Regions from separate parts of the Solibacillus sp. FSL K6-1554 genome, predicted to be linked through region 2. Evidence: riboswitches for the same ligand, from Rfam matches in the RefSeq annotation. Region 2 holds a riboswitch; each other region holds the start of a gene.
The links. A riboswitch is a leader RNA that binds a small molecule or an ion and turns the genes downstream of it on or off. The one in region 2 is predicted to bind cobalamin.
Positions count from the first base shown of each region.

Region 1 (8,292 bases), 1.0 Mb from region 2:
CAGCAGCCATTGCCAATTGGTTACCTTGTGTATTATTAAAGAATGAGAATGGTACCCAAGGCTTTTTCTTTAGCTCAACTGCACCGGTAAATGTTAGATGGTCTCGTAATTTTACGATCAGGTCCATCGGTGAAAGCATTTTTCCTGTACCTGTTGCCGGACACATATTCGTACAACGTCCACATTCTACACATGCATACAGATCAAGCATTTGCTTTTGCGTGAAATCGTGAATTTTTCCGACTCCAAGCGGCGGCATACTTTCTTCATCTTCCGCTTCTTCCAATGCAGCAAAATCGATTGGACGTAATGTGCCAATACGGTCTTGACGGTTGTAATAAACGTTGAAAATCGACGTAATTAAGTGGAAGTGCTTACCTTGCGGGATATAAACAAGGAATGCTAATAACGCCAACAAGTGTGCCCACCACATAACGAAGAACAAGACAGCAGCAATCGTCGGATTCATCCACTGGAATACCCAGGCAATTGCAGATGCTACTGGTTCAGAACCTGTTAAACTATGTTCCTGCCATATTAAATAAAAGCCGTTGCCAAATAATGTAGCAAACATCAGGATTGCTAAAAACATATACACTAAGCCATTTTTAAAACCTTGCTTTAAACGCGCAAGCTTTTCCATATAACGACGGTAAAATGCAACCGCAACTGCGATTAAAATTGTTAGTACAACTAACTCCTGTGTAAATGTAAATACCGGATACAGGCCGCGGAGCGGTAAATGTGAACCTGGCGCCAGACCTTTCCAGATTAAATCGATTGCTCCGAACTGAACCATTAAAAATCCATAGAAAAACAGAACGTGTACAAGACCCATCTTTTTATCTTTTAATAGTTTTGACTGGCCGAATACTTTCTCGACAATATCCGACATACGTTCAGAAAATTTGTGATTGAATTCTTCTTTGCGACCAAGCTGAATGTAGTCATAACGTGTTTTCAGCAAATATGCGAATAACCCCAGCGCATAAAGTAACACGGCAAAAAATGCAATCCAGTTAATGATTAAAAATGTATTCATCCTTTTCCCCCCTAGAATACGAAGCTTAAACCCCTTTGTTTATCTCATACACCCCGATAAACTATTTTTCCATATTAAACTATAAACCCATTGTAATAATGAATGAGCATTCAGTCAACAGATTTCGTCATTTATTCTGAAAATTAAATCAAAATATAAAAAATGCTAGTTAGACGATTTTACCGTCTTAACTAGCATTTTTCGTTTATTTAAATACGTCGCCACTACGAATATATTCGACATCCTGAATCGATAATCGATAGTTTACAACACGTGCTGCAGCAAATAAATAATCCGATAATCGGTTTAAATATTTTTGTACAACTGGTGAAACATCTTCAATTTCTTTCATTAAAGATACAGTTTCGCGTTCCGCACGGCGGGCAACTGTTCGAGCGATATGCAGAGTAGCTGCTGCAGGTGCTCCCCCTGGTAAAATGAAACGTTTTAATGGTGGAGCTTCTTCGGAAAGTGCATCGATACGGTTTTCCAAAACAGTGATTGGTTCTTCGGTAAGTTTGTAATGGCGTTCTTTCATTACATTTGCCAAGTCCCCGCCTCCATCAAACAATTCATGTTGAATCGCTGTTAAGTCGTCAATCAAATCCTTGAACTTTTCTTGCTCCAATTCACTGACAGCTTTACCGATAAATGAATTCAGCTCATCAATTGTCCCGTATGCTTCAACACGCAGATGGTCTTTATCAACACGTCCTCCAATAATGCTCGTCTTTCCTGTATCGCCTTGCTTTGTATATAATTTCATCCATCATCACCCTTTCGATTAAGTATTCTAGAATTTTTGAAAATTTCCTTTAAGTATATCGACACTCTTTTTCCATGCGTACGCTTTTTCCTTTAAGGTTTTTCATTTATTATAATGCTGTTTATATTTCTTAATCGCCTCGATCGTCACTTCAAAAACGGCCCGGCCGATCAGTTTGCCGATTTCTGTAATAGGTCCGGCATACGGCATTTCTTCACCTTGTTGGGTAGCGGCAATTAATAAACTGTCCGTTGCGGTGCTTGTTGCTATCGTATTTGTTACTGCATCTTTTATTTGCTGATCTGCCAATGCTTTCGTTTTGGCTTCTGTTGCCGTAATCATCGCCTGAATAAATGCTTCATCTGTCAGCTTACCATTAATGATTACCCATGTATTAATCGTACCGATATGTGGCTCTTCTTCGCGCAAATATGTTTTCGTAACGTCAACACTGTTGCCTACCCCTGCTGTTACCATGACAAGGATATCTGCATTATTTTTCGAAAAGTGACGAATTGACGCGCAGCTTGTTTCCACGGCTGTCAGCATGACGACCGTATTTGTTGGAGAAAACTTGCGCTCTTTCAAAAAATGCTCCGTTTCCTCTTTCACATTATAAATATCGTATTCAGGAGCAATGGAACGGTTGAGTAATGTGTCATACCAGCCTATGCCGGCATTATGAACAGCTGATGAAATTACTTTTAGCGGTGCCTGTGCCTGATATTCAATATAGTCTTTAGTTATTTGAAACTTGTTGATATGGATTGCCGCAGCTTTTCTTTCCATTTCATTCGTTGGCAGCATCGTAATTTGCGGTTTTGGCAGTTCCGGATGGGGATATGTCGCAATTCGAGCCTGATACACATCGGCAATCTGCTCTTGCAGCACGACTTCATGCGGTTCGCCAAACGCCCGTACTTCACCATTTTCCAATAGCAGCAGCTCATCACAATAAAGCGATGCCAAGTTAATATCATGGAAAATCGAGACAACTGTCAGCCCATGCACCTCAACTTGCATCCGAATCATATCCAAAATCTGCTTTTGATGCGCGATATCCAAATGGTTTGTCGGTTCATCCAATAGAAGCAGCTCCGAATTTTGTGCAAGTGCCTGTGCAATAAATACCCTTTGCTGCTCGCCGCCGGATAAAAACTCCAAGTATTGATTTTTATATTGCGAAACACCTGTGCTTTCCATCGCCCGCTGTACCGTCGTTTCATCTTCTTCCGTCCAAGATGAAAAAAAACCGCTCTGATGAGGGTAGCGTCCTAACGAAACCGCATCATATACACTGTTTGTAAATGCGCTTGCATTTAATTGGGGGAGTACGGCCATCTTTTTCGCTAATTGCTTGTTATCATAGCTTTTAAGCGGTTTCTCTTCAATAATAATTTCGCCTGTTTCACATTTCAGCACACCACTGATCATCTTCAGTAATGTCGATTTTCCGCTGCCGTTTGGACCAAGAATCCCGAGAATTCTTCCTTTTTCCACGTGAAACGTCATATTTTTCACAACCGTTTTCCCACCGTAACCGCCGGATAGATTATTTACTTTTAACATTATGCAACAACCTTTCTACGTTGCTTGAAGAAAATATAGGCAAAGACAGGTGCTCCAATAAAGGAAGTAATAACACCAATCGGCAGTTCAATAGGGGAAATAATTGTACGTGATACTAAGTCACAAATGACGAGCAGGCTTGCACCGTTCAAAAACGACAATGTCAATAAATGTCGATGGTCTGCTCCGATTAGCAGGCGAATCATATGCGGTACTACTAATCCGACAAATCCAATTGTCCCGGATGCAGCAACAGCCGCTCCTGTTAGAATGGAACCACCCGCCAATATCATATACTTGCTGCGCTTAACATTTACCCCTAAATACTGGGCACGCTCTTCTCCATAAATCATCGCATTCAATTCACGGCGAGTCAGCCAAATAATTGCTGTACCAAGCACCATAAATGGCAGAACCATCCGGACATATGGCCACCCTCGCATCGATACACTTCCTAGAAGCCAGCCGATGATTTCTCGTAGCTGTTCACCAGTAAGTGCGACCATTAAGGAAATACAGGACCCTAAAAACGAGCTGAAAATAATTCCCGTCAAAATCAGCGTCTCCATTTTCATCGAGCGGTCAACAAGTCTGGCAAATGTCAGGACGATGATCATCGTACATGCAGCTCCAGCCATACTGAATACCGGCAAAGTGAATACACCGAGCACCGGTATGGAAATGCCTAAAAAGATTGTCATTACCGCACCTACCGAGGCCCCTGATGAAATACCTAATGTGTATGGATCTGCCAAAGGGTTTTTAAGCAACCCTTGGAATGCTGCCCCCGCAATTGCTAAAGAAGCCCCGATTAATGCGGCTAAAATGACGCGTGGCATTCGGATTTTCCACAAAATACTGTATGCAACCGGATCTGTTGTTTTATCCCACAATGTCGAAAACGGAATATTAACTGACCCGAACGAAATGCCAATCCATATACTGCTTAAAAGCAATCCAATCGATAGTACATAGGCGATTGAATATTTTTTATTCATTGAATACCTCTGGATAAATTGCTTCCCCAATTGATTCAATACCTTCTACAATACGCGGACCTTGTCGACTTGTCGTATCGCTATCGACTAATTTCACATTGGCGTTTTTCACAGCATCCATTTCTGCATATGCATCATTTTCCTCGATTGCTGCCAAGTCGTTTTCATATGTTACTAAAATGATATCCGGATTGCTCTTTACAAATTGCTCCGAGCTGTACTGCGGCCACCCGAGTTCCGGAACGGCATTTTCTACATTTAATACATCAAGCATTTCACTAATGAACGTCTCCTGTCCAGCAACATATAGTTGCGGATTTGTCCCAACAACAACAAATACGGACTTCTCTTCCAGGTCGGCTACTTTCACTTCAATTTCTTCAATCCCCTCTTTAATGGAGATGATCATTTCTTCTGCTTCTTTTTCTTTATTCGTCAAATTGCCAATTTGTTCGATTGTGTCATATGTTTCTTCAAATGTTTTCGCATCTTTTACAACAAATACAGGAATTCCTACTGATTCAAGCTGAGCAATCGCCTGTTCATTGAAGCTGTACAATCCCGATTCATGTGCAACAACTAAGTCGGGCTGCAGGCTAATTATTTGTTCTAGATTAAATTCCATGCCGCCAACTGATTCTTTAGATAATGCTTCTTCAGGATATGTATCATTGTCGTTCACAGCAATAATTTCATCGTTTAACCCTAGTCCGAATAAAATTTCCGTATTGGATGGAGCCAATGTAATAATGCGCTCTGGTGCTTTTTCAAGCGTGATTTCTTTGTCCAAGGCATCTTTTATAGTTACCGGGAATTGTGCTGCTTCAGTTACTTCTGTATTGTCTTTTGCTGATTGTTCATCTGTTGCTTTTTCCGAGTTGCATGCCGCCAATGTTAATGTAAGTAATGCTGCGGAAGATAGCAGTTGCCATTTTTTCAAAATAATAACCTCCAAAATTTCGTTGTATAATTTTCTACAAAAATAAAAAGCTTCCTACTAAAAATGAAGGAAGCTTTACGTATGCAAATAAAATTCAATGGAAAAAGAATTTATCCGCCACATCCTATCCTCGTAGGTTTATTTTAGGGCATTATAAAGGCAGGTCTCCTGGCTTATGCATAACGTTGATAAGCGCCTTCCCGAAAGTTTTTCAGTGGCATACTGCTCTCAACTAGCATTTACAGTGGCGGGACCGCATCGGAATTGCACCGATTTCCCTTTTACTCCTTACTCTATCAGTGAGCAAGAACCTTTATCGTCCATATAAAATTAATAGCTCTATTATAGCTGATATTCAGAAAAATGTGTGCTCAATCGCCAAAGTTTCAGATAATTCTTCTTATTTCGCTGAAATTACGAATAAAAGAACTGCTTACCCCTTTGCTTTTAAGCTTTTTCAATTGCCGTTTCTGCTAAACGTTTAATCGTAATGTCATCCATTGGCGGATTGTGCAGACCTGCACGGACATCACGGTAATAGCGTTGAAGCGGATTTGATCTTTGCAGGCTTTTTGCCCCAACAAGACGCATCGCTTTATCGACAACTTCGATTGCTGTATTTGTCACTACATGTTTCGCAATATTGATTTCATTGACTAGTATCGCCTTTTTAATCGGGTCATTATATAGTCCCGCAACTCCGTAAATCGTAAAGCGTGCTCTCGTCAACGCCAAATCCATTTCGCCAATCAGTGTTTGTACATTTGGCAGCTGGGCAATCGTTCCTTGAATACTGTTCGGGGAATGGCTATTCGCAAAATTAACTGCGTAATCGCGTGCAGCCTGGGCAATGCCTAAATAGGTTGCCGGGATAAGCAGCAACCAGCCGTTCAGTTTAAATCCGGTTGAATAACTCGGTAATTCCACTAAGTTTGTTTTATCAACTCGTACATTATCGAGCACTAAATCATCGCTTCCCGTACCACGCATTGATGCAACATCCCATGTATTTTCGACCGATACCCCTTCAGCCGTTTTCGGAACGAGGAAAAATCCTAGCTGTCCCTCATCTTCAATCCATGCCGAAACTAAAAAATAGTCGAGGTCCGGTGCACCGCTCGTATAGTTTTTACGTCCATTAATTACATAATAATCCCCATCACTTTTTGCTGAAGTTCCCGGACGTCCGCCACGTACTGGACTTCCCATTGCAAACTCGCTTACCGCACGATTGACTGTCGCGCCATTTGCAACCTGTTTACCAAACCAGTCGAGCTTTTGTTCATCCCAGTAACGATTTTCGAAAATCTCGCCTACATTTTGAATTGTCCACGAAACAGCCAGCCCGGTGCTTCCGCAATAGCTCGCCAATGTTTCCTGCAGTAATAGCGCATCATAGACTGTGAAGCCATCCCCGCCATATTCCTTTGGCAGCGTTATTTTTGTATAGCCGATTTCACGCAGCTTCCGGAAATTTTCAAATGGAAATGTTGCTTGTTCATCTGTTTGCTGAGCATTTACTTTCACGCTCTCTGATATTGTTTCTAACTTTTTCAGCCATTGTTGCTGCTCGTCGGTTTGAATAAATAATTCCTTGCTCATGGAAAGCACCACCTCATATTTATTGTCCTGTATATAGAAGTCAAATTTAATAGTACGTTTCGGGAAATTACAAGTCAATAGATATCCCCAGTTCCTTTATAGGGATTACACTAGATGCGTTTCCCTGTTTTGTAATTGGAAGGTTTGCTGGCGGAATTGGAACAAATTACGGAAAAAGGAGAACTGATTCAACTTAATGTGGAAGATAGCACCTCAAAAGGAGAACTGTTGCTCTCGAAACGTAAAACGAATCACGCTTACAGTAGAAATCTCACAATCCTCAAAGAAAAAACACCCTATTTTCGTATACAGAAAATAGAGTGCTTTAAATAGTTGAATTACATTTTTTCAGGTGCGCTTACGCCGATTAGTTTCAGTGCATTCGCCAATGTTGTTTTTACTGCTGTGATTAATGCTAAACGAGCTTCTGTCAGCTCTTTGTTATCCTGGTTCAATACTTTTTCTGCATTGTAGAAGCTATGGAATGCAGCTGCCAAGTCTTGAATATAGTTTGCGATACGGTGTGGTGTGCGGTGTTTTGCTGCATCTGCCACAATTTGCGGGAATGCGCCGACTTTTTTCAGTACATCTTCTTCTTTTTCTGCTACTAGCAAGTTCAGGTTTTCCAATGAAGCTTCGAAACCTTGCTCGTTAGCTGCACGTAAAATCGATGAAATACGCGCATGTGCATACTGTGCATAATATACTGGGTTTTCGTTCGATTGTGATACCGCTAAGTCTAAATCGAAGTCCATATGTGAATCCCCTGCCGTTTTAACGAAGAAATAACGTACAGCATCCAAGCCTACTTCTTCTACTAACTCACGCATCGTTACAGCATTACCTGTACGCTTACTCATTTTGAATTTCTCACCGTTTTTGTACAGCTGAACCATTTGGATAATATCTACTTCCAATGTGCCGCGGTCATAGCCAAGTGCTTCGATTGCCGCTTTCATACGTGGAATATAGCCGTGGTGGTCAGCACCCCAAATATTGATCAGTTTATCAAATCCACGACGCAGTTTGTCTTCATGGTAAGCGATGTCCGGTGTTAAATATGTGTATGAACCATCGTTTTTAATTAATACACGGTCTTTATCATCACCGAATGTTGTTGAACGGAACCAAGTTGCGCCGTCTTCATCAAACACATGACCATTTGCTTTTAGTTTGTCTAACGCTACATCGATTTTACCGTTTTCATATAAAGATGTTTCTGAATACCAAACATCGAATTCAACACGGAAGTTTTTAAGGTCGTTTTGCAGTTTTGCCAATTCCAGTTTCAAGCCGTGCTCACGGAAAAATTTAAAGCGTTCTTCATCGGACTTGTCCAAAATCGTCGCACCGTATTCTTCAGCCAGCTTACCAG
Region 1 is NZ_JBBOSS010000001.1:566,274-574,565, reverse strand. It holds gene MHB58_RS02885 (heterodisulfide reductase-related iron-sulfur binding cluster) at 1-1,042, opposite strand, end outside; gene MHB58_RS02880 (cob(I)yrinic acid a,c-diamide adenosyltransferase) at 1,248-1,808, opposite strand; gene MHB58_RS02875 (adenosylcobinamide amidohydrolase) at 1,911-3,377, opposite strand; gene MHB58_RS02870 (FecCD family ABC transporter permease) at 3,377-4,375, opposite strand; gene MHB58_RS02865 (ABC transporter substrate-binding protein) at 4,368-5,315, opposite strand; cobalamin riboswitch at 5,457-5,645, opposite strand; gene MHB58_RS02860 (acyl-CoA dehydrogenase family protein) at 5,763-6,917, opposite strand; gene argS (arginine--tRNA ligase) at 7,256-8,292, opposite strand, start outside.
Region 1: linked by a shared signal. The riboswitch ahead of MHB58_RS02865 (ABC transporter substrate-binding protein) and the one ahead of cobJ (precorrin-3B C(17)-methyltransferase) in region 2 are both predicted to bind cobalamin.

Region 2 (8,292 bases):
CTGAACTTGAAAAGGGCACGACTGTTCCGCGCGTACCTAATATAGAAATTCCGCCCAGTATACCAAGCCTTGCATTTAACGTCTTTTTCGCAATTTCCTCACCGTCCGGAACAGAAATAATCACTTCGATTCCTTTGTCAATCTGGAAAAGTTGAATCGCTTCTTCGACGACACCATGAAGCATTTTTCTCGGAACAGGGTTAATTGCCGCTTCTCCAACAGGGACGGGCAGTCCTGCTTTTGTTACACGACCAACACCGATTCCTCCATCTAAGTGAACACCGCTTTTCTCTATAAAACGAACCGTACTTTGAATGCGTGCTTTATGTGTCGCATCCGGATCATCACCGGCATCCTTAATCGTTTCACACATCACTTCATTGTCCTTTACTGCAAAAGATGCCACCGTAAATGTTGCATCTTTTCCTACAGGTAAATGAATTGTTACATGTTCAGGAACTTCTCCGGTCACAAGTGCGTACAAGGCAGCCTTTGTCATCGCAGTTGCACAAGCTCCCGTTGTATAGCCGTGACGCATTTCCGACGGATCTTTTTTATTTCGTTTCTTTTGCTCGTTCATCTGCCATGATTGAGATGGCATTTAATGCTGCGACGGTTACAGTACTGCCACCTTTTCTTCCTACATTCGTAATAAACGGAATTCCTTCTAAAATCGCTAATTCCGCTTTCGATTCTGCTGCCGAAACGAACCCAACAGGCATCCCGATAATTAAATCCGGCTTTGCAAGACCTTCTTTAATCAGGCGAATTAATTCAAGTAAAGCTGTCGGGGCATTCCCAATTGCATAAATCCCGCCTTCTTGTAGTTGAGTCGCCTTTTGCATCGAAATAATCGCACGAGTTGTTCCAAGTTTTTTTGCTTCGATCGATACATCTTCATCTGCGATATAACAATGTAAATCCCCGCCATGTTTTTGGAATCGTTTGCGCCCTGAACCACTTTCAATCATCTGAACATCAGCTACAACATGACGTCCTGCTAAGATGGACTGAATGCCCGCTTCAATCGCATCATCCGTAAAAATCATGCTGCGTCCCAATTCGAAGTCTGCAGAAGCATGGATAACGCGGCGAACGACAAGCCATTGTTCGTCTGTAAAAGAATGTTCGCCCATTTCTTCTTTAATGATCGCAAAACTGTAATCATAAATTTTGTCCGGGTCTACTGTTAGTGGTACGAAGTCTGTATTAAAATTCATATTTGCCATTATTATTTGCCTCCTAATTTTTCAAACACTTTCTCGAATGAAGTGCATAAGTTTTCATATTGTATTTTTGGTCTTTTAATTAAGATGACTGGAATACCAATTTCAAGAGCCGCATCCATCTTTTCGTCTACTGAACCGACTTTCCCGCTTTCCTTTGTAATAATAAGTGTTGTGCTGAATTGTTCGTAAAGCGCTTTATTCAGTTCTTTTGAAAACGGGCCTTGGATTGCGATAATATCACGCTGCTTCACCCCAAGGTCATGGCATTTCTCCATATTCTCTTTATTTGGCAGCATCCGGCAGACAAGACGAATATTTTCGTTATGTAATAATTGTTCCGTAAAAACGGCAAGCGTTTTACTGCCTGTCGTCAGCATAATTGTTCCTGAATGTGCGGATGCAGCAATTGCCGCTTCTGTATACGTTTCCACTTCCGTAACAAGCGGATGTACATAACTTTGCTGCGGACGTTCATATCGAATATAAGGAATACCCGTTAAATTTGCAGCGGCCATCGCTGTTTTGGAAGCCTCTTCCGCATATGGATGACTGGCATCGATAACCGTTGTTACCCGCCGTTCTTCAATTAGTTCCTTCATTTGCTGTTCTGTTAAACGACCGACATGGTACGGAACATTCGCTTCCTGTAGACTCGCTGCAGCAGATTCCGTCACGACAGTCGCCACCAATTCTTGTCCCGCTTGCATTAATTGAACCGCCAGCTCTCTTGCATCACTTGTTCCAGCTAAAAATAAAATCATCATTTCACCTAATCTCCACAAGGGGCCTCTTCCACTTTAATTTTGCATGACATATCAACATAATTGAAATTCAGGATTTTTTTTACACGTTTAAAATATTTGAAAAAACGTTCATTCGGATGTCCATTTTCTTTATAGTCCGCAACGATTTCTGTTAGTAAAGGAATCAATTTTTCGGGATCGATCCCTTCAAGGACAGGTTGTGCTGCATGTGCTGTTCGTCCAACTGGTTTGGAACCGATAAACAAATCAAACTTTTTCTTGCGGTAAACAATGCCGATATCATCAAAAACCGCGCGATAACATGCCATTCCGCAACCGTTAAAACCGACATGTAGTTCTTTCGGCATTTTAATGCCACCAAGTGTTTCCATAATCTCTTCAGCATATGGAATGGATTCGGCTTTTTCGCCGTAACAGAAATCACACGCCTTGACGATTACTACGTCGCCGACAGGTTGAACAAGTAAACCCGTTTTTTCTACCGTTTCTACGATTCTTTGAGGTGAATCAGTTGGTACCTTCAATAAGAGACGGTGATCAGGCGTATACTCCATCGTACCCCGTTCTCCTACAACCTCTGCCATTGTAATCATTTGTGCAGGTGTAATCATTTTATTGGCAACACCTGGTGATACAGCAAACTCAAATATGGATTCCACTTCTTGCTGCACTAAAAAAGGATTTTCTTCAACTTTTACTGCTGACGTTTCTTTATGTACGAGCGCTAATGCTTCATTTGCAAGCTGTAATGCGGTTGTTTTAATTGCTGCTGGTTCAACTATTTTTTTCTCTATAGCTTCAATTTTTTCATACCCGGTCTTTGCTTCACCCGTTTCCTGATCCAACGCCCAAGGTTCCGCTTCTTTTTTCAAACGTTGGTGCGGTTTTAATAGTTGCTTTTCTTCTCCTAACGTATATTTACGCTGATAACCACGCGGTGTAATGATTTTATTATCGTAGTAAAATGTTGAGGAATTCCCCACGACGACCGTTGTCAGCATTCCGATATCATGTTCGAGCATTTCTTCTAGTGTTGTTAACACAATGTCCTGCGTATCCCGATAGGCAGCTTTTACTAATCCGACAGGTGTATCAGGTGAACGATACTTAAGCAATATTCGTTGCGCTTCCACAATTTGTCTTGTCCGTCTGCCGGATTTAGGATTGTAAAACGCAACGACAAAGTCTGCCATTGCCGCTGCCTCAATCCGTTTTCCGATGACCGTCCATGGTGTTAAATGGTCACTTAAACTAATTGTGCACGAATCATGCATAACAGGAGCGCCAAGTAAACTTGCACAGGAGTTAATCGCTGATATACCCGGAACGACTTCTACTTCAATCCCTTCTTTTGCAGTCCATCCCTTTTCAATTAATACTTCATATACGAGGCCCGCCATTCCGTAAACACCTGCATCACCACTGGAAATAACAGCAACTATATGGCCGGCTTCAGCCTGTTTTACAGCTTCTTGCGCACGTGAAACTTCTTCAGTCATTCCCGTACTGACAATGGTTTTCGCCGTCACTAAGTGCTCAATCAGTTCAACATACGTTTTGTAGCCCATAATGTGATCGCTTTGCTGTAGTGCATCGACTGCACGTTTTGTTATATGTTCCCGATCTCCAGGTCCGAACCCTACAACAAAGATCTTTCCTTTTTGCATGTAAACACCCTCCCTATTAGTAAAATACATCTCGTACCAAATAGGACGTGATGATAATTTTTCTTATGTGGATTTCATCAAAAACTAGTATTGGTTATCCACTAAAATAAAAAAAGCCCGCACCTCTCGTTAGAAAGAGGTACGGGCATGTGAAATTAATACTAAAAAAGTATAGAAAAACACAAAAACAATTACTTGTTTCGCCTATACTTCTCCCTCCGAAAAGTAAGTATCGTTTAAATAAGCAGGTTTCCTGGCTTAAGCTTCCTTTTACTTTCACTTCTTCCCATCTTTACGACAGTGATTCATTGTGATTTCATCAGCTATTACAGTAGCGGGGGCTGCATTAGTCTTTCACTAATTTCCCTTTTACCTTACAAAATTCTGTAAGCACTTATTTAAATTGCAAATTATTAAATTATTATAAAAATAACATAGTCTATTAAAAAATGATAGAACAATTATTATGATATCTGTTTTTTTCAGTGAAGATAAAGCATTGTTCCTTCATTATTTTTGTCCTTTGCACATTAATTCCCTATCCTAATTAACAAAGGTTGTTTATTTTCTGTTTTTCATTTTATTTATTTAATGACCCTGTTTCATTTAGTTTTTTTATATCAGTTACAGCATTTTCTATAGATGCCACAGCGATAATTTCTATATTAAGCTGCTCATCTTTTTTTACTCTCTTCGCCTCTTCTTCATTTTCTACAGGTAGAATTATATGAGAAAAACCGCTTTGTTCGGCAATCATAGTTTTCGCTTTTATTGAACCGATCTCCTTCACATTTCCTTTGCTATCAATCGCTCCTGTTACGGCAATCGGAAGATTATTGTTAACGTCACCATTTTCGATAAGAGCGCTTAATACAGTGGCAAGTCCTGCACTGTCACCTTCTATATCTTCTCTTTCTAAAAATTGATTAATAGCAAAAGCGTTTTCTGGTAAATAAGCAAGGACATTTTCCTTCATCGTCTCAAAATGTTTCTCCATAGGACGTACATAACTTAGTAATTCTTCGTTTTTCGAACGGTACCGGATTTTATTCGTGACAACTTCCGAATCCAAAACTTTTTTATAAGTTGAAGATTCCATAGTATGAATTAAGTAGTTCAAGTCCGTTATATATGGGATCTCAATCACTTCCACTGCCAGTACATTGATTCCTGAGTCTTCCACTATTTCAAAAGGCTCGTTATATGACATAAGAAAATAAGTATATTTTTCATAATCAATCAGTCGGCTTTCAAAGACAGCTAATAGGGCTAGTATATAAAAAATCCCTAAAAAAGCTGCTTTCAACTTCTTCTGGTTCCGGTAAACAAAGAATCCGAAAATTGAAATACCCAGGCCCACTATAATAAAAATAATAAATTGATAACCGTTAATCTTATCAAAATAATATGCGAGTAAGCCTGTTATGTATAAAATGAATGGCAGTATCATTAAAAAAATACGTCTCAATTTTTCAACTCCTTACTAAACAAAAGTTGGATTTCCAAAAATAATCCAATCGGCTGTTTTTGTACATTTGGTTGATTTTAATAAATGTCTTAATAATGCTGCCTCAAATTTTTTCACATTCCATTCATACCGGTATTTCTTATGCCAATCCTCTACTTCTATGTAATGCAATCCTTTTAGCCACGTTAACAATTGCTCATCCGTCAGTCCCTTATCCAGTAATGCATCAATGACCGGTAACATGCGTACTTCTTCCTCATCGATTAAAGCATATTCAGTATGAAGACAGCTTTTTAAACTTTGTAATGCACTACATAATAATTTGGAATCCTTCATCAACGGATGTCTAATTGCTTCTGTTAATAAATCACTTCCATGTGCAACCGCATGTGCCCAGCCCTTTGTATTGACGAATCCTCGGTAATCCTTCTCAAGAAATAAATAATGAATACTACGGTGAATAGCCTCAACAACAAGTTCTTCAGGCAAACTTCTATTTTCACGATCTTTCCCTAAAATAAGGGTGATAACGAGTGCCGAAAACGATCTTGTAAATACATCATCAGAAGGATTGCTCTGTGTAATATTTAAATAAAGGTGCTCATCATCCGAACATGTTTTTAATATTAAAACTAATTGTTCTTCAGTAAATTGCTCATTCAGAATTAATTCGCAAAATCCCCGATAAATTAAGTTATCACGTAAATAGCCATCCGTATTTCCAATATTTTTTAGCATGAACTGGATTAATTCGTTAAAATCAATTAAATCCAGATTAATCGACTTTTTTACAATTCCTTCTAATTGTTCTTTCATCATATTTTATTGCTCCATTTCAAAAAGCTTCTTTAATGGATCAGGAATTTTCGCAACTCTTTTCTTTTCTAAATTGAAAAAGCATCCTGATTGTTTTCCGATGCAATGGATATGCTTTTCCGTTGTAATTTCCAGTTCCATTTCCCAACTAGATTGCCCGATTTTCACCATCCAGCACCGACCGACTGGTTGATCGAAAATTGTTAAAGGGGCTTTATATTCAATCTCTGTTTTCATCAAGATCGGGGATATTTGCACAGCCATCATCTCTGCTAATGGATAATGCTCATTTAAAAATGCCATACGTAAATCCTCAAACCAGCGTACATACACAATATTACTTACAATGCCCATCGCATCGATATCATAGGCGTTAATCTGAATCGGTTGTTCTGCCAATAATGTTTTCACAATATTTGTCCCCCTTAATTTTTCTCTTCATAACGAACCATTGACCAAAAACCGATATCCTCAAATCCAATCCGCTTATAAATGCGTCCGGCAGCCGGATTATCATAAAACAGACAGATTGATTTCCCTTCAGCGAGCAGGTCACGGCAAAGTTTTAACATACAATGTGTCGCATATCCTTTTTTCCCGTATCCCGGTCTCGTTCCGACGCCTACAATCATCGCGGACTGAGAATTTTCCGCTGTTGTTGATGCTGAAGAGACCATCACACCCTGTTCGTCACGAATAATATAAGTACGCCCCGTTTTAAATTTTTCCGCGCGCTCTCTTCCTTCAACACTAAATGTACCCGTTGAAAATTCCGGAATCGATCTGAGCATGTCAATATTTTCTTCGTATTCACTTGGCTGTAAATACGTCACATTTGAAAAATCCAAATCAGATGTGGGAACGGTCAATTCTGTACATTTTGCATAATACGTTTCGCTGTCCCGACGAATACCGCGGTCAATCCATTTCTTTAATGGAGCGACTAAATGCTGAAGCCCCGAAATTTCTATCCGACCTCGATTTTTGTTAATGATTTTGGCAAATCCCTCGGTATCATAATTTCCTTCACTGTACGGGATATAGTTTTGATCATAGCGCAGTAAAATCGCTTTTAGCTGATCACCTTCAAATTGCCCCCATAAATCCTGGATATCCGATTCCATCCCATACGCTTCAATATCACCGATGATAAATAAATTTTCTGCCGGCTTTTTATGTACAAGTGCCAATGTAGTTTCAAGGTCTTCGTTTGTTAACTTTCGAATCATTATATTTGCCTCCTATATAGTACGTTTACGAGCTTTTACGATAAAGGTTGTTGGAAAGTTGCTTGCTTTATGTAGAGAATAATATTTTTCGGAATACGGAATTTCTTCACCTTTTGCATGTACCGGAATATCACTTTCAATAATTTCTACAAGTTCAAAGCCTGCTTTTAAAAGTGCATTTATAAATGTCGCCATTTTATATTTCGGTATTTGCATTGGCGCATCTTCCCCTTTAAATGTCGTTGTTTCGATATGTCCTTCACGCTGGTAGGAATCCGTTAAACTAAACTGATGATCACGGCATTTGATTTGATTATAGAAAGGGTGTTCCCAGCTGAAAATAAATTCGCCTCCTTCTTTTAAGTAGCTGTAAACTAACTTAAACGTTGCCGGAAGATCACTTGACCAGCCAATCGCATAAATGGAATACACTAAATCAAAATAATTCTTCGGCAGACCGATTTCTTCTTCCATTGGAGCCGTAAATAAGCTTACCTCAATGCCGTATAACGTTTTCTGTGCCAGGTCCATTTGGGCACTCGAAAAATCAACACCCCAAAGCTCCTTTGCACCATTCTTATTCATATATAAAAGAGAATGACCGCTCCCAAATCCAACTTCCAGCACTGTTTTGCCGGCAACACTTCCGATTAAATTAAGTTCCTCTTCGGTTTGTGCTAATGGTCCATAGCTTGGCAACGCATCTCCTCCAGCAAAATGCTTTGCTACAATATCCCAGCTTTTTTTATTATTTTCGATAATTGTATTCAAAAAAGTCATTCCTTTCTGTAACGATGATGATTCCATACTGTATCTCCCAATTAAACCACTTTATTCCATATGTTACAATCCGACAATTTTTCTAATTTGTTTTAGTTGCGGTGCGAGCTATCCTATGTGATTTAGTGTTTATCGATGATAATTGGTTATTATAAAAACACCATATTATAAAAACGTTACCAATTGAACTGTAAATTACCTATTTCTGATGTGGTATGAAACTTTTTTACCTGTGCATTCTATTGTCATAAGGAGGCGATAACAGATGGCAAACAACAACAGCTCAAACAAATTACGTGTACCTGGTGCACAACAAGCAGTTGACCAAATGAAGTACGA
Region 2 is NZ_JBBOSS010000001.1:1,608,297-1,616,588, reverse strand. It holds gene MHB58_RS07785 (cobalt-precorrin-5B (C(1))-methyltransferase) at 1-580, opposite strand, end outside; gene MHB58_RS07780 (precorrin-8X methylmutase) at 555-1,229, opposite strand; gene cobK (precorrin-6A reductase) at 1,232-1,990, opposite strand; gene cobJ (precorrin-3B C(17)-methyltransferase) at 1,999-3,660, opposite strand; cobalamin riboswitch at 3,887-4,073, opposite strand; gene MHB58_RS07765 (S16 family serine protease) at 4,241-5,128, opposite strand; gene MHB58_RS07760 (DUF2785 domain-containing protein) at 5,144-5,947, opposite strand; gene MHB58_RS07755 (acyl-CoA thioesterase) at 5,951-6,355, opposite strand; gene MHB58_RS07750 (GNAT family N-acetyltransferase) at 6,370-7,173, opposite strand; gene MHB58_RS07745 (class I SAM-dependent methyltransferase) at 7,186-7,980, opposite strand; gene MHB58_RS07740 (alpha/beta-type small acid-soluble spore protein) at 8,219-8,292, shown strand, end outside.

Region 3 (8,292 bases), 360 kb from region 2:
AACTCGGGGTTTCCTGCAACGGTCGAAGAAGTCGTGAAGAGTGGTTTATCGCAAAAGGTAGGGCTGTTTAAACGCTATCCAAAAGATGCGGATATTTTAGTGAAAAGTGCTTTAAAAGATGTCGGCATGGATAAATTTCTAAAACGGAATATTGGACAGCTTTCCGGCGGGCAGCAGCAGCGTGTGTTCATTGCACGTGCTTTAGTATCCGATCCGAAGCTTCTTATTTTGGATGAACCGACAGTCGGAATTGACCGAGAAAATGTGCAGGCATTCTATGATATGCTCGCACATTTAAATAAGCATCACAATATGACGATGATTTTAGTTACACATGATGTGGACACGGTTTCGGATCGTGTCAGTCATGTAGCGTGCTTAAATCAGTCGATTCATTTCCACGGGTACAAAAATGATTTTGATACGATTTCGGAAGAACAGATTGCTAGCTGGAACGGCCACTCTGTTCGAAAGATTCACTAAGAGGAGCAGGCCGTTATGATAGAAGCAATATTAAACTATGAATTTTTGCAAAATGCCTTTTTCTCAGGGCTTGTTATTGGAGTAATTGCACCATTGCTTGGTGTATTTATCGTAGTAAGACGTTTATCGCTAATTGCGGATGCACTGTCGCATGTAACACTGGCGGGGATTGCCGGGAGCCTGTACTTGAGCCAATCGTTTGCAGCGCTGGCTTTGCTGAACCCGATTTATTTAGGGATTATCGCATCTGTAAGTGGTTCGATCTTAATTGAACGATTACGCCGACTATATAAACATTATGAAGAACTTGCGATACCAATTATTATGTCGGGCGGAATCGGTGTGAGTGCCATTTTAATATCACTTGCAAGCGGATTTAATACCGATTTAATGAGCTATTTATTTGGCTCTGTATCGGCTGTATCACGTCAGGATCTATATGTTGTGCTGGCAATTGCAGTCGTAGTTGTATTATTTTTAGTTTTATTTTTTAAAGAGCTTTTCGTATTGTCATTCGATGAGGAATATGCGAAAGCGAGCGGTTTACCTGCGAAATGGATTCATTTATTGTTCATGATCGTTGTCGCACTCGTTATCGCAGCAAGTATGCGTATTGTCGGGATTTTGCTTGTTTCAAGCTTAATGACATTGCCGGTAGCTGCAGCGATGCGTTTAGCTCGCGGTTTTAAAGAGGCGATTATTTTAGCGATTGTATTTGGAGAGCTGGCAGTAGTAATCGGACTCATTTCTGCATTTTACCTGAACTTGGCACCGGGTGGAACAATTGTTGTCACATCTATTTTGATCTTGCTATTAGTAATTTTAATCAAAAAGCTTGTTTTGAAATTCACAATTAAATCGGAAGGGGAAGAGATACTGTGAATGCAGCGCGCGCGTGGGAAATATTAAAGGATAATGGCTATAAAAAGACGGATAAACGAGAGTTGATTTTGGGTATGTTTGCAGCTACAGACAAATATTTGACTGCCCGTGATTTGTTATCAGTATTGAAAAAAGATTTCCCTGGGATGAGTTTCGATACAATTTACCGTAACCTCGCTACTTTCGTGGAGCTTGATATTCTAGAAGAAACAGAATTAAACGGTGAGCGTAACTTCCGTATGCATTGTGAGTCGGATCATCATCACCACCATTTTATTTGCCGTGATTGCGGGAATGTAAAGGAACTGTCTGTTTGCCCGATGGAAATGCTCGGTGAAAAGCTGCCGGGTTATGCTGTAGAAGCACACAAATTTGAGATTTATGGCAAATGTCCGGATTGTTTGTAAATTTCCATTGCATATTTCTGTTAATATGCTAAAGTGATTAAGACAAATTGAATAAATTTGCAGGAAAAAGATGCATTATGCATAAATGGGAATTCGGTGTAAATCCGAAGCTATTTCCGTAACTGTAAGCGTTGATGAAAATAAGTGTGAGACCACTGCTAATATAGCGGGAAGGTACTTATGAGTAAAGTGAAACGCAGAGCCAGGAGACCAATCTTTTTCTTATCGTAACATCCCTCTTCGGAATTAAAGAGAATGTACGGCAGTCACTGATCGAATGAGCATCCTTTTGCAGCACTCTTTTTTGATTTTTGAAGCCATCCATTTTCTTGGGTGGCTTTTTTTCGTACACTCGTAATTTCGTGAGGCACTACTTGAAGTGAGGAGAATTTTATGAAAAAGGATATCCGTTTTTCCTGTTATCCGTTTATGAGGGAAAAATCATGCTGCGTCGACTATGAAATCCGCACCGATTCTTTAACAACGCGAATCGGTACAGTCTTTCCGACGTTAGTTGATGATGCTTCCGGTCAGCTCGTTTTGGAAGATTTGAGGAGAATCCAACCGTTAGCTTATCATGTCAATGGTTCGGTAAGAGGTAAATTAGCCATTACATTTGAGGATTTGCAATGGCTAAGCGATCGATACGATTTTTATGTAAGTGAAGTTGGAGAAGCGATTCAGCAGTTTGTACTGCCACAAGGAATCGAAAGTGCAGCAAGACTGCATATTTGCCGCAGTGAGGCGAAAAAGTCTTACAGGGCATTACATAAAGTGAGCGAGGAAAGAGAAGTGGATGAAATTTTGTTTGATTTTCTCGGGCTGCTTGCCAATGTGTTTTTTGTCATGGCGGTCTATATGAATCAGCAGCATCAACAAGAGGAAATTCCATTTATCTCAAAATCTTATCCGACGAAAAAGAAAAAAGGGGTTACAACAAATGAAATTTAAGAACAAATGGATCGTTGCTTTAGCGGCAACATTCTTATTAGCAGCATGCGGATCAAATGATGAAAAGTCTGAAAATGATGTGAAAAAAGAAGAGCAGGCCGGTTCGAAAAGTGAAGGTGTACCGTATACAGTTGTTGATGATCGTGGTGTTGAAGTAACATTCGATGAAGTACCGGAAACGATTATTTCCCTGCAGCCTAGCAATACAGAAATTTTGTTTGAGCTGGGTGTCGGTGAACAAATTATCGGGGCAACAGAATATGATACATATCCGGAAGCCGCACAAAAAATTGAACGTGTGTCGACTTCTACTGTCATCGATGCAGAGCGAATTCTGGAATTGGATCCGGATGTCGTAGTTGCCTATACAATTGGGGAGGAAGCACAAATTGCCCAATTGGAAGATGCAGGTTTGAAAGTATTTGTAATTGCTTCGGCTGCGACATTTGATGATGTTTATACGGATATTATCCAACTGTCCGAAGTAATGGATGTAAAAGAAAAAGGCGAAGAAATTGTAGCCGACATTAAAGCACAAATCAAAACAGTACAAGAAAAAACAGCGACAATTGATACGAAGAAAAAAGCATATTATGAAGTTTCGCCAGCTCCGGATCTTTGGACTACCGGCAGCAGTACGTTCCAGCAGGAAATAATGGATCACGCCAATGTTGAAAATATTTTTGCTGATCAGACGAGCTGGATTAGTGTGACGGAAGAAGATGTCATTACTCGTAATCCTGAAATTATTATTACACCGGCAACCTATATGGAAAATGCAGTTGACGAGATTCTAGGACGCACAGGTTGGGATAAAATACAGGCAGTTTCAGAAAAGGCAGTTTATCTGGTCGATGGAGATATTATGTCCCGTCCTGGACCGCGTATTGGTGAAGCCGTTGAAATTATGGCACAATCAGTATACCCGGAACTATTTAAATAAGTATAGAATAGAAGGACATGCCTAAGTTTAGGCATGTCTTTTTCAATTAACTTCATTCAGCGGATATCGCTGAATGAAATTAATTGGCTTCCGGCGGATGTCACGACTTCGGCGATGAATTCTTTGCGCTTCAGCGCAAAGCCGAATACGGACGCAATTACGCCTCGGCGTAATTGATAAATATAAGGGGGGATACGATTGATTTTTATAACCGGTGGTGTGCGCAGCGGCAAAAGTGCTTTTGCAGAAAAATTTGCTAGGCAGTTAGGTGAAGAAAAGACGCTCTACTATGTCGCGACAGGTGTATCCTTTGATGAGGAAATGGAAAAACGAATTATCCGCCATCAGCAAGACCGCGAAAATCAGAACGCCCATTGGAACACAGTGGAAATGCAAGCACAGATTCCTGTTACGATCGAGCAGCTTTCAAATAATGATGTTGTGCTTTTTGAATGTGTGACAACATGGCTTTCGAATGTACTGTATACATATGAACAAAAAAATGAAAATAGCGAGTACATCGATAATTGTATCGAATCACTGCAAAAGCAATTGCTAACATGGCGGAAGCAAGGTGCTACAATAATAGTTGTATCAAATGAAGTGCTGGATGAACTGCCATCACAGTATGATGAGGTAAATTTGTATCGCAAATTATTAGGTGAGCTTCATCAATGGATTGTCCAAAATAGTGATGAAGCATATGAAGTACAATTTCAGCTTGTACAGCGTTGGAAGTAAGGAGGAACCAAGTTGAAAAATAGTTTGAGCGGTTTTTTGTTAGCTTGGCAATTTTTTTCGGCAGTGCCGATAAAAAAACAGCTGGATATGAATGCCAAGTCTGTTACATGGATGTATGGATTTTTACCGATTGTCGGTTTACTTATCGGGTCCATCATTAGTAGTGGTGTATTTATACTATCTCGCTATAGTGAGGTTACAGAGTTGCTGTTGGCGATTTTGATTGTGATCGGATTAATCGTTCTGACAGGTGGACTGCATTTAGACGGCTGGATCGATATGAGCGATGCGTTCTTTTCCTATGGAGAAAAGGAGAAACGGCTGGAGATATTAGATGATCCGCGAACAGGCGCATTTGGGGTACTTAGTGTTTTTGGTTTACTTGTATTAAAAATCGGCGTTATTTATGAAATGTTGACGTATGGGCAATTGGCGATTGTGCCCTATTTAATCTTTATTCCTTTTATAGCGCGAATGGGGATGCTGCTCTATTTTGTAACGATGCAGCCGGCAAAAGAAAAGGGACTCGCTGCTTATTTTAAAGGGATTGTCATTCGAAATAAGCTTGTTTTTTTAATCGTTTTTCAAAGTATTCTAGCATTTGTAAGCTGGTTTTACATTGGTGCATTCAGCTTATTTATTTTAGTTGTCGTGATGCTGGTAGCCGTTGTTTTTTACCGGAATTGGTCAAGGAAACATTTCGGCGGTGTTACAGGCGATTTGCTCGGTGCGCTCGGTGAAGGATTGGAGGTTGTCCTATGGCTCACGATATTACTGTGCATTTAATCAGGCACGAAAAAACGAAAGCAAATACAGAACGGAAATATATTGGCTGGACAGATGAACCGATCCTGAAAAAAGTGGAAGCCAAGATCGATCTACAGCCAGGTATCGTTTATGGGAGCGATTTACGGAGATGCCGTGAAACTTCACAATGTTATTTTCCGAATGCCGAATTTATCGCTACCCGAAATTTGCGTGAGCTGCATTTTGGGGACTTTGAAATGTGTACATATGAACAATTGCAGCATAAAGGAATATACCGGGCTTGGATTGATGACCCGACTAATCATCCGATCCCAAACGGGGAAACCTTTTTCCAGTTCAAGCAGCGTGTATTGAAAGGCTTTCGTGAAATTGTAAATGAAAAGAAAGAATATACGCTGATCGTACACGGAGGAGTGATTCGTTTATTACTTGCCGTTTACGGGGGGAAAGCGCAATCCTTTCAGCAAACAGTGGCCAATCATCGAACGATTTACACACTTGGCTGGAATACGATAGAGGAACTCATAGGAGGTGCGAGATGTACGTTATACTCGGAGGCGCACATAACGGTAAACGAAAATATGCAGAAAAAGTGATCGCGCAGTTACCGGAAAAAGAACTGATTATTTATGAAGGATACTTACCACAACCGGAAGAAATAAAAGAAAACGAGCGTTACATAATAAGCAATTTTGAACAGATGATTTTACCGTATCTTCATGAATCCGAAGAAAAGGTGGCACAGCAAATTTTCGGACAGATTATGCAAATTGCTGAACAGGCAGAACTGATCTGTATTTGTACAGATACGAGCCGCGGTGTTGTCCCGCTTGAAAAAGAAGCACGGCAATTAAGAGACACTTGCGGTAGGCTATACCAGAAGCTTTGCAATGAAGCACAGACGGTCATTCGTGTATGGTACGGCATACCACAAATTTTAAAAGGAGATTCTCATGAACAAAACTAAATTACGTTTAATTATTTTAACAGCATTAATTGCGGCTATTTGTGTGATTGGCAGTTTTATTAAAGTGCCGGTAGGGGTCGTGGCAACAGCTGCACTCGATTCTGCTCCTGCTTTAATTAGTGCAATCTTTCTACCGCCAGTTTTTGCAGGCGCGGCAGGAGCACTCGGGCATGTCGCGACAGGATTCACATCCGGTTTCCCGCTAGGCATTTTACATCTTTTAATTGCGGCGGAAATGTTTGTGATTGTTGCGGTCTTTGCAGCTATGCATCAAAAAGGCCTTCAAATTTTAAAATGGATATTTGTCATTATCGCAAATGGTATTATTGCACCGATTCCATTTTATTTTCTTATTTCTCCGGCATTTTACATCGGCTCGATTGCCTCATTAACAATTGCGACAGCTGTAAACTGCCTGATCGCAATACTTGTCATGCCTGTATTGAAAACAGTCGTACAGCGGGTAGGGGTTAATGTATGAGAAACTCGATAGAAGTGAACGGGTTAGTCGTTTCGATTGATAATTCGGGTTGTATCGGCACAAAAGAGCATGATATTGTACAGGTACCCAATGAAGTGACCGCCTATTTTACAGCACGTACTGCTATTTTAGAGCAGCTTTGCGCGGGTGCCATCCCGGTTCAATTATTAATGGCCAATTTCTCGGGCGATGAAGTATGGTCAGAGTATGAACAAGGGTTTAAAAGAGCATTTTCGGAAATGGGGCTGGAAATGCCTCCTTTAATGGGCTCGAGTGAAACGAATTTCCAGTCGCTTCAGTCGGCGGTCTCTCTTACGATGCTTGGAAAAAAACAATTCGAACGGAATACGGATCGTTGTGAGTTTTATGTTATCGGCGAACCGCTTGTCGGAAATGATGTGATAGAAAATCCACATAAAATTGCACATTTAAATGAGGTGTATGAAGGACTGATCAATGGCTTCATCCAAGCAATATGGCCAACAGGTTCTAAGGGAGTCGGGGCAGAAATTACACGTTTTACCGGAGAGTGTTATACAGCCGATGTCAATTTAACCGATTCTGCAGGTCCGTCATGTGCGGTTATGGCTGCTGTGAAAAAGGAACATGAAGAAACGTTCTTACATAGTATAACAGCACCTGTTAGAAAACTTATAAAAGCAAAAGAGTGATTGGGTAGAAATTTGCTCGAAAACTAATAAAACTGCTAGAATAAAATATTTTTTGACGGAAATTAAAAAATACTAAATTTTCTAAAAATAACATGGTATGATATAGTGTATCAACTTAAAATTAGTTAAGGAGCATGAGATTATGACAACATACCAAATTACAACTGAGTTATCAACAAATAGAAAAGAAAAAACACCTGCAGAACAGCTTGGTTTTGGTAAGATTTTTACTGACCATATGTTTGTTATGGATTATGAAGATGGAAAAGGATGGCATAATGCGACAATTACACCATATGCTCCGATTACATTAAGTCCTGCTGCGATGGTATTCCACTATGGACAAGCGGTATTTGAAGGTTTAAAAGCATATATGACAGAAGATGGGGAAGTCCAGTTATTTCGCCCGGACCGAAACTTCCAACGTTTAAATACTTCTAATGCACGTCTTTGCATTCCACCGATTGACGAGGATTTTGCATTAGAAGCATTAAAAGAGTTAATTCGAGTAGACCGTGAGTGGGTTCCGACATCACCAGGTACTTCTCTTTATATTCGACCATTTATTATTGCAACAGAGAGCTATTTAGGTGTAAATCCTGCGAAAAGCTATAAATTTATGATTATTATGTCACCGGTTGGCTCTTATTATAAAGAAGGCATTAATCCAGTCAAAATTTTAGTCGAACAGCAATACGTGCGTGCCGTAGTTGGCGGTACAGGTGAAGCGAAAACTGCCGGCAACTATGCTTCGAGCTTAAAAGGGTCAGAAATTGCTGCACAACAAGGCTATTCTCAAACATTATGGCTGGACGGGAAAGAAAATAAATACGTAGAAGAAGTCGGCAGTATGAACATCTTCTTTAAAATTTCAGGAAAAGTAATTACGCCTGCATTAAACGGCAGTATTTTACCAGGGATTACACGCGATTCGATGATTGAAGTATTAAAATCAAAAAATATCCCGATTGAAGAGCGAGCAATTGCCTTTGAAGAAG
Region 3 is NZ_JBBOSS010000001.1:1,252,440-1,260,731, forward strand. It holds gene MHB58_RS05965 (metal ABC transporter ATP-binding protein) at 1-483, shown strand, start outside; gene MHB58_RS05970 (metal ABC transporter permease) at 499-1,365, shown strand; gene MHB58_RS05975 (Fur family transcriptional regulator) at 1,362-1,772, shown strand; cobalamin riboswitch at 1,824-2,005, shown strand; gene MHB58_RS05980 (hypothetical protein) at 2,166-2,723, shown strand; gene MHB58_RS05985 (ABC transporter substrate-binding protein) at 2,713-3,666, shown strand; gene MHB58_RS05990 (bifunctional adenosylcobinamide kinase/adenosylcobinamide-phosphate guanylyltransferase) at 3,865-4,407, shown strand; gene cobS (adenosylcobinamide-GDP ribazoletransferase) at 4,420-5,193, shown strand; gene MHB58_RS06000 (histidine phosphatase family protein) at 5,166-5,771, shown strand; gene MHB58_RS06005 (bifunctional adenosylcobinamide kinase/adenosylcobinamide-phosphate guanylyltransferase) at 5,714-6,142, shown strand; gene MHB58_RS06010 (ECF transporter S component) at 6,129-6,623, shown strand; gene MHB58_RS06015 (hypothetical protein) at 6,620-7,294, shown strand; gene MHB58_RS06020 (branched-chain amino acid aminotransferase) at 7,437-8,292, shown strand, end outside.
Region 3: linked by a shared signal. The riboswitch ahead of MHB58_RS05980 (hypothetical protein) and the one ahead of cobJ (precorrin-3B C(17)-methyltransferase) in region 2 are both predicted to bind cobalamin.

Region 4 (8,292 bases), 1.6 Mb from region 2:
TTTTAAATTCCTTCTTCGTATTGACGACCATAAATTCCTGCTTGCGCCCTTTATAAAAAGGAATAATAATAAACTCATCTTTTTTGAAAATTTGATTCATATTATCCTCATCCTTTTCTCGAATATATTCAAAAACGACCTTTCACATACGGAGAAATAGTGATCACCCCGTTTCTCTTAATGCCCCTCCCGCCTCTCCTTTTTATTGGTCTTACTTCTCCTTACCCTATTTACCGGTTACTTTATTCCAAGTTCCATCCAAAAAGCACTTTTTTAGCTATTATTAACATTTCAAATATGTTTTTACATTTGGTTAATATAGGATATTGCGGAGGGGATACAATTGACAGGACAATCGCTTTTATTTCACTGAATTTTCTGTAAAATTAAATCAAGTTCTATTCATTCCCCGAATGTTTTGGTCGCACATAACATTTTCAGCGGATTGGATAGGGCTTTTCTTTATGATTTCTTCACTTACTCAATAAACAACATAGTTCCGCTTATTTGGTATTTTACTGGTAAAACAAATGGAATAGACTGAAAAACGCCATTTATTTCTATGGAATATCGAATTCATAAAAAAAGGCTACATTAAAAGTTACTATTACTTTTAATGTAGCCTTTTTACGACATTTTATTTTATTAATTTAATTTCTTTTTCTACTTGGCTACTAAAAGCGCGGCCGCTTCCTCCAATGTCACCATATTTGTAATCATGGAACATGCTGCATCTAGAATCGGGAACGCTAGTGCAGCACCTGATCCTTCTCCAAGTCTCATATTCATATGCAGCATTGGCTCTAATTCTAGAAGCTCAGCTGCAATTTTTGCACCCGGCTCTTCCGATAAATGTGACGGAATCAAATATGCTTTCACATTCGGATTTAACTTAGAGGCGATTAATGCGGAAACCGTTGAAATATACCCGTCAACAACGACCGGTACACGATTCGCTGCAGCTGCAAGGAAGATTCCGGCCATCCCGCAAATTTCCAGTCCGCCTACTTTTGCTACAACATCAATCGGATCTTCGGCGTTCGGCTCGTTCAAGGCAATCGCTTTTCGAATGACTTCGGCTTTATATTCGATGCCGCCAGCTCCGACACCGGCTCCAAAGCCCGTTACTGCCAGCGGATCACAGCCGTGAAGCACTGAAAGCACTGCAGCACTCGGTGTCGTATTCCCGATACCCATTTCCCCGGTACCAATTAGATTGATACCGTTTTGGATCGCTTCTGTTGCGACTTCAATTCCTACTTCAATCGCTTGAATCGCTTCTTCTCGGGTCATTGCTGGACCTTTCGCCATATTGTCTGTCCCGTATTTGACCTTTTTAATGATTACCCCAGCATCTTGAGGTAAATCTTCTTTTACACCGATATCTACCGGAATGACTTGTGCATTCGAAATTTTCGCAATCGTACACATCCCTGTCGTCCCTTTCGGAAATGATAATGTTTGGAAAACCGTTGTACTTTGCGGATTTGGCGTTACGCCCTCCTCATACACCCCGTGATCCGCAGCCATGACGATCACCGCTTTATTATCGATTTTAGGCGCAAGGTCACCCGTAATTGTGGCGATTTGCAGAGCTAGTGATTCGAGCTTCCCTAGGCTTTGTGGTGGTTTGGCTAAAGAGTCTATGTACGTACGTGCTTTTTCTTCCATTTGTCGGTCGATTCCTTGAATTTGATCAATTGTTTGCTGTAATAATTGCATATTTCGTTTCCCCTATCTAAATGTATTTTTGACAATAAAAAAGCCTGTAGTTTATTCGATAACAAATAAACTACAGACATATCCAGTGTCTATAACAGTAAGCGTATTAGGCAGGTCTCCTGGCTCAGATTCACAATTTCATAGCCCCTTCCCAGATGTAAATCCAGTGGGTTTTGCTATGAAACTCCTCTATACAGTGTTGGGATTACGCTAAAGCTTTTCACTTTATTCCCTATTCTCCCTTAAAGGGCACCTAATGCTTGATGAATTTATCATTACTTTACGACGAACGACTTTTTTCGTCAAGGGTGGGTTTTAAATAAGCAGGAATTAATAAGTTCTCTGATTCAGAATCATTGAGCGATGAATCCACCGTATACAACGAATTCTGACCCCGTTTTAAAATGTTGACTCATCTGAAATAATAATACGTTCGGGTTTTGTTTCTTTAGTCTTTTAACGTAGGGACATGCAGATGATTGTAATTTGCAAGCGAAATGAGTACGATATCAATGTTTGGTAATTCATCTAACTGCAAATAATTTTTTTAAATTTTCACTTTTATCTCAATGAAGTTTCATGTATACTAAAATCAAATTGAATAGAAATAACTAGGGGTGTCCAATAAGTTGGGCTGAGAAAGAAACACGTTGAAGTTTCTTAACTCTTGGGACCTGATCTGGATCATACCAGCGTGGGGAAGTTAGCATCGTATTATAGTAATACTACTTCTGTATACATATTAGCCGGGTCCGACCATTTATTGGACACCGGCTTTTTTATGTACTTCATAGCTTTTTAGCTCACCACTGTTGTGTTCTATCTCTTGTCCTTATATTCAAAAAAAGGAGAGATTTATTATGTCAATGTCACCATCTTCATTAAACGAACAAAGTATTTCCATCATGTCTAATTTTTCAGGTAGCAAAAAAGTATATGTAACAGGCTCTAGACCTGACATTAAGGTTCCAATGCGTGAAATCGAGTTAAGCCCGACTACTGGTACGTTTGGAGAAGAGGATAATCCTCCAGTACGAGTGTATGACACGAGCGGACCTTATACAGACCCTGATTATTCTGTCGATATTACAAAAGGTCTCCCTGCCCTTCGCAGTACATGGATTCAAGAACGTGGCGATGTGGAGGAATATGATGGTCGTGAAATCAAGCCTGAGGATAATGGTTATAAAGATGAAAACGATCCTCGTGCTAATCATAACGTGTTTCCTGGTTTAAAGCGGAAACCGTTACGGGCCAAAAAAGGGAAAAATATTACACAACTTCATTATGCAAGAAAAGGCATTATCACGCCTGAAATGGAATTTATCGCAATAAGAGAAAATATGAAACCTGAATTCGTACGGGATGAAATTGCAAAGGGTCGCGCGATTATTCCTTCTAATATCAACCATCCAGAATCAGAGCCTATGATAATAGGTCGTAACTTTCATGTAAAAATTAATGCGAATATTGGCAATTCTGCTGTTTCATCTTCCATCGAAGAAGAGGTTGAAAAAATGACATGGGCAACACGTTGGGGTGCTGATAATATTATGGACCTATCAACAGGTAAAAACATTCACACAACACGGGAATGGATTATTCGAAATTCGGCTGTTCCTGTCGGTACCGTACCTATTTATCAAGCACTAGAAAAAGTAAATGGTGTTGCTGAAGACCTAACATGGGAAGTTTACCGTGATACATTGATTGAACAAGCAGAACAAGGGGTGGATTACTTCACCATTCATGCTGGTGTTCTTTTACGATATGTTCCGTTAACAGCAAAACGTTTAACAGGTATTGTATCCCGAGGTGGATCTATTATGGCACAATGGTGTCTTCACCACCATAAAGAAAATTTTTTATATACTCACTTTGAAGAAATCTGTGAAATCATGAAAACTTATGATGTTTCATTCTCATTAGGAGATGGCTTACGTCCTGGTTCCATTGCTGATGCCAATGATGAAGCTCAATTTGCGGAATTAGAAACTCTTGGAGAACTAACAAAAATTGCTTGGGAGCATGATGTACAGGTTATGGTTGAAGGACCGGGACACGTGCCAATGCACCTTATAAAAGAAAACATGGACAAACAATTGGAAGTTTGTAAGGAAGCTCCTTTCTATACTTTAGGCCCTCTTACAACTGATATAGCTCCTGGCTATGATCACATTACATCTGCTATTGGAGCTGCAATGATTGGTTGGTATGGGACAGCGATGCTTTGTTATGTAACGCCAAAAGAACATTTAGGTTTACCGAATAGAGATGATGTTCGTGTAGGGGTTGTCACTTATAAAATTGCTGCACATGCTGCTGATTTGGCAAAAGGGCATCCAGGAGCACATAAAAGAGATGATGCCTTATCAAAAGCTCGTTTTGAATTCCGTTGGAGAGATCAGTTTAATTTATCTTTAGATCCTGAACGTGCAATCGAATATCATGATGAAACTTTACCTGCTGAAGGTGCAAAAACAGCACATTTCTGTTCTATGTGTGGACCTAAATTTTGCAGTATGAGAATCTCTCAAGATATTCGTAATTTTGCAAAAGAAAAAGAACTTGATACGAAGGAAGCTATTGAAATAGGTATGAAGGAAAAAGCTGAACAGTTTAAGCAATCTGGTGGTAACATATATCAGTAACTTTCTTAGGGGGTCATTAGGATGAAGGTTGGAAAAATTGAAGAGGAAATTAATCAGCTCAAAACTTACCTTGCTGTTTTGGAGAAAAGTTTAAAAGAAATCCAGCAAAATTGTGATCATCATTTTAAAGGAAATCAATATCATGAAAAATGTATCAAGTGTAATAAAGTAAATGTTTTATATTATTAGTAAATAAAAAGTGTCATAAGAAATAAGAGATTCCATAAAAACCTTGCCTTAATTATTTTGTTAAGGCAAGGTTTTTTAACTTTAACAAGTAAAGATAGTTTAGAGGGTGAATTTTGTCGTGCCATCTCCTTCTGGAAATGCTGGATCAATCTTTTCATTGAGGGCCATTTCTACCTTTTCAATTTCGTTTTGCCTGCCTCAACATACAAAACACGGCAATAATCCTTTTTTCAAATATGAAAATCACAAATTTGAATTCTGCTGTTCTGCGCTGATGATAATCTTTCAAAGCATTTAACAAACCACCAATTACATTCGAAAGGTCTCCCCGATCGCTAACGATTTTAATTGTTCATTTTCTAAATTCGCCTGCTGCCAATGAAAATACAATCGGTCAATCGCTTCCTTTGGCGTCTCATCTGCCAGCATATACGCTCCGTAATGCATTGGGATAAACACTTGCGCCCCTACATCACAAAACGCCTGGATTGCTTCTTCCGGTGTCACGTGGGAGGCATACATAAACCATTCCGGCTCATATGCACCGATTGGCATTAGCGCTGTATGTATGTTGAAGCGTTCGCCAATATCTTTGAAGCCCCGAAAATACCCGCTGTCTCCGGCGTAATAAATGCTTTGCGCATCTGACGCCGTTTGCAGTACAAATCCGCCCCAATGCGATGTATTCGTATCCCAAAGCATGCGTCTCGTCCAATGCTGAGCGGGAACGAAATGAATTTCAAGAGGACCTGCCTCATGCTTTTCGTACCATGAAAGTTCGATAAAATGGTGCAGCTTGTGACGCTTCATTAAATAACCGAGCCCTTCTGGAATGATAAATAGGAGATTGGGATTTCGTTTTTTCAGCTTTTTTAGCGTCGGTATGTTCAGGTGATCATAATGCGCGTGCGATATAAGTACGATATCAATTTCCGGCAGCTCATCTAACCGTAATCCCGGCTCGGTTAACCGTTTCGCCACACCCATCCAATATGCCCAAACCGGGTCTGTTAAAATATTGAGCCCTTCTTTTTGGATTAAAAAGGTTGAGTGGCCAATCCACGTAACAGACTGCTCCATACGGTTACTTTTTAGAAACGCAATCTGCTTTTCTTCACACTGCGGTACTTTGTAATCGACGACTTTCTTTTGCTTTGATCGCTGCCATTTCAGCACATCTTTAAATGTCCCGAGACAATCAATTTGATCTAAATTGGAAAAGCGTTTTCTCATCGCAGCACTCTCCTACTTCTTAAAAGCTTAATGATATAATTTCCTAATATGATCAACCTGCTTTGGTTTCATTATTAACCTTGCATAAAAGTAAACAAAAAAACTAATCCAAGTTCCGAGGCCAGTGAAACTGTTTAATCTAGTTGAAGTGAAATTTAAACCGCTCACAATATTTAATGTGTAAAACACGAGAATTCCAAATAATGCAACTGTCATCACTATATTTTTTCTTGCCATTTGTTTACGAAACAGCGCACTGCCCGCAATGTGTTCGCTGCTCCTTGTTTCTTTAATTTGTTTGACTAAAGCATAAAATAGACCTGCAATAATGATAAAAACTACTGCATATCCGATTATTTCATCCATTTGCACTACCTCCGTTTCTTTGCTCCTATCACGAGTAAAGTTCTTTTAGCTTTTCAGGCAATGTTTTATGCAGAATATATCCTGCTAAACCCAATCCAATCAAAATTAATACAACTTCAAAAACCTTAGATAACCAAACAATCTGGATTGCATCTGTAAAATTGGAACCACCAATAATGATGAGTATCGCTACAGCCCATGCACCTAAAAATCCGCCACCACCCTGTAACCATTCTTTTTTTGATAGCTGTTTAAAAATCTCTCTGTTTTTATAAAATTTCACAATCAAAAATAGCGATAGTAACCCGCTCAAGATCCATCCTACCATGCCAATCCCTCTCTTTTAGATAGTTGATTTTGATTCTTTCATTTTCCCAACCTTTAAAATCGATATTAAATTTACGATGAATAAAAACAAAAATAGGACAAAGGAAATCCCCGCTAACCATTTAGCATCGATTGACGGCGGGTTCATAATAAGCTGTATATTTTTAATTAAGAAACTTGCACACATGATTTGAACAAGGATTAAGCACATTCTTATAGTAATCAGCATTGAATGACCATGGACCATATCCAACCCGCCTCCCACCCAACATATAGTTATTATTTTACTATGCTAACATATTCTCCTAAGTCCAGATAGTATGGATTCAGGCCCCTAAGCTCCCAGCACACCTCCCACCAATATAAAAAACCGGCATGAACTTCTCCATGCCGGTGGTTCAAGCTACTTTATTTAATTACTCCCTTACTTCCCATATACACTTTCACACGGTTGCGTCCTTCTTCCTTCGCCGCATATAAAGCGGTATCTGCTTTATGCAATAGCTGATACAGTGTCTCTTCTGTCCAGTCTTTCACTTCAGCAACACCGATACTTAACCTAGCCGAAAGATTACCCGCTTCCGTCATGAGTGGCGCCTTCTCAACGGCACCCCGAAGTCGGTCGGCTATTGTTATACCCTCAGCTTCTTTATATCCCTTCAGTGCAATGACGAATTCTTCCCCGCCATAACGAGCAAAGAAATGCCCTTCCTGCAATTGTGTTTGGCAAACCTTCACGACATGTACGAGCAGTTGGTCCCCAACATGATGCCCATACGTATCATTCACTCGTTTAAAATAATCGATATCCATCAAGAGAACCGTAAATGGCAAACCTGTTTCTCTAGCTGCCTCAAAATCCTGTTCACATTGCTGTATAAATGCGCGCCGGTTATAAATCTTAGTCAGCTCATCATTATATGCCTGCTGCTCCAATTTTTCCTGCAGCCTTTTGATCTCGGTAATATCCGTAAAAACTAACAACAACCCTTTTCTATTTCTCGCTTGATCTAATGAAGTAATCCTGACTTGATAAATCCGTTCCATCCCTTCAGAACATAACTTTATCTCTTGGGTGGCGATTCCATCGGTAACTAATTTGAATGGCAGAGCCTCCCCAGTCTGCTCCTTCCAAAACTTCACAAAGTTATTGCCGAACATCGATTTGTTCAAATTCGGCAACATCGCTTTTGATGCTTGATTGAACTCGATGAGACGGTATGATTCATCCAGTACGATGGCTCCATCATTGATACTATTATAGATCGTATCTTTCGCAATCGGCATAATCCGAAACAGCCGAGATGAGTTAATCGCCCATAAATATAATAATGAAGAAAGCCATAAAATCATCGGTACCGGATCAACTCCTGCCGGTGTGAGTCCGTTCAAATAAAGAAAAGCCGTCAGCATCGGAACTAGCTGACCAAACATTAATGCGATCAATTGTGGACGGTATGCCTTCCCCGTTTCCTTCCAATGAGAGATTAACAGTAAAAAGGCGACAAACATGCTGGCAAATGTGTAGACACCGTGCACCATATACCATATGCCAATTTCCTGGTAAACGAAAGGTGCTCCTAAATTCGGATCCAGCTCAAATACGCGATAATGAAGATGATGCCAGTGATTTGTCGCTACCATAATAATTGTAATAAACGGAATAAGAAGTATGAGCATGCTTCTTCTAAACGACAGCTTAAATCCTAAATAGCTCATGACATACAATAAGCCTAATGTTGCTGACGTAGGCATCCCGATGTAGAGAATGGTGTTCCAAAAACTGATTTGTTCAAGCGTCGTT
Region 4 is NZ_JBBOSS010000001.1:3,205,587-3,213,878, forward strand. It holds gene MHB58_RS15975 (hypothetical protein) at 1-100, opposite strand, end outside; gene cobT (nicotinate-nucleotide--dimethylbenzimidazole phosphoribosyltransferase) at 664-1,722, opposite strand; cobalamin riboswitch at 1,815-1,992, opposite strand; TPP riboswitch at 2,326-2,440, shown strand; gene thiC (phosphomethylpyrimidine synthase ThiC) at 2,589-4,373, shown strand; gene MHB58_RS15990 (hypothetical protein) at 4,395-4,562, shown strand; gene MHB58_RS15995 (MBL fold metallo-hydrolase) at 4,872-5,795, opposite strand; gene MHB58_RS16000 (4-aminobutyrate aminotransferase) at 5,823-6,161, opposite strand; gene MHB58_RS16005 (hypothetical protein) at 6,190-6,489, opposite strand; gene MHB58_RS16010 (hypothetical protein) at 6,505-6,735, opposite strand; gene MHB58_RS16015 (histidine kinase N-terminal 7TM domain-containing diguanylate cyclase) at 6,897-8,292, opposite strand, start outside.
Region 4: linked by a shared signal. The riboswitch ahead of cobT (nicotinate-nucleotide--dimethylbenzimidazole phosphoribosyltransferase) and the one ahead of cobJ (precorrin-3B C(17)-methyltransferase) in region 2 are both predicted to bind cobalamin.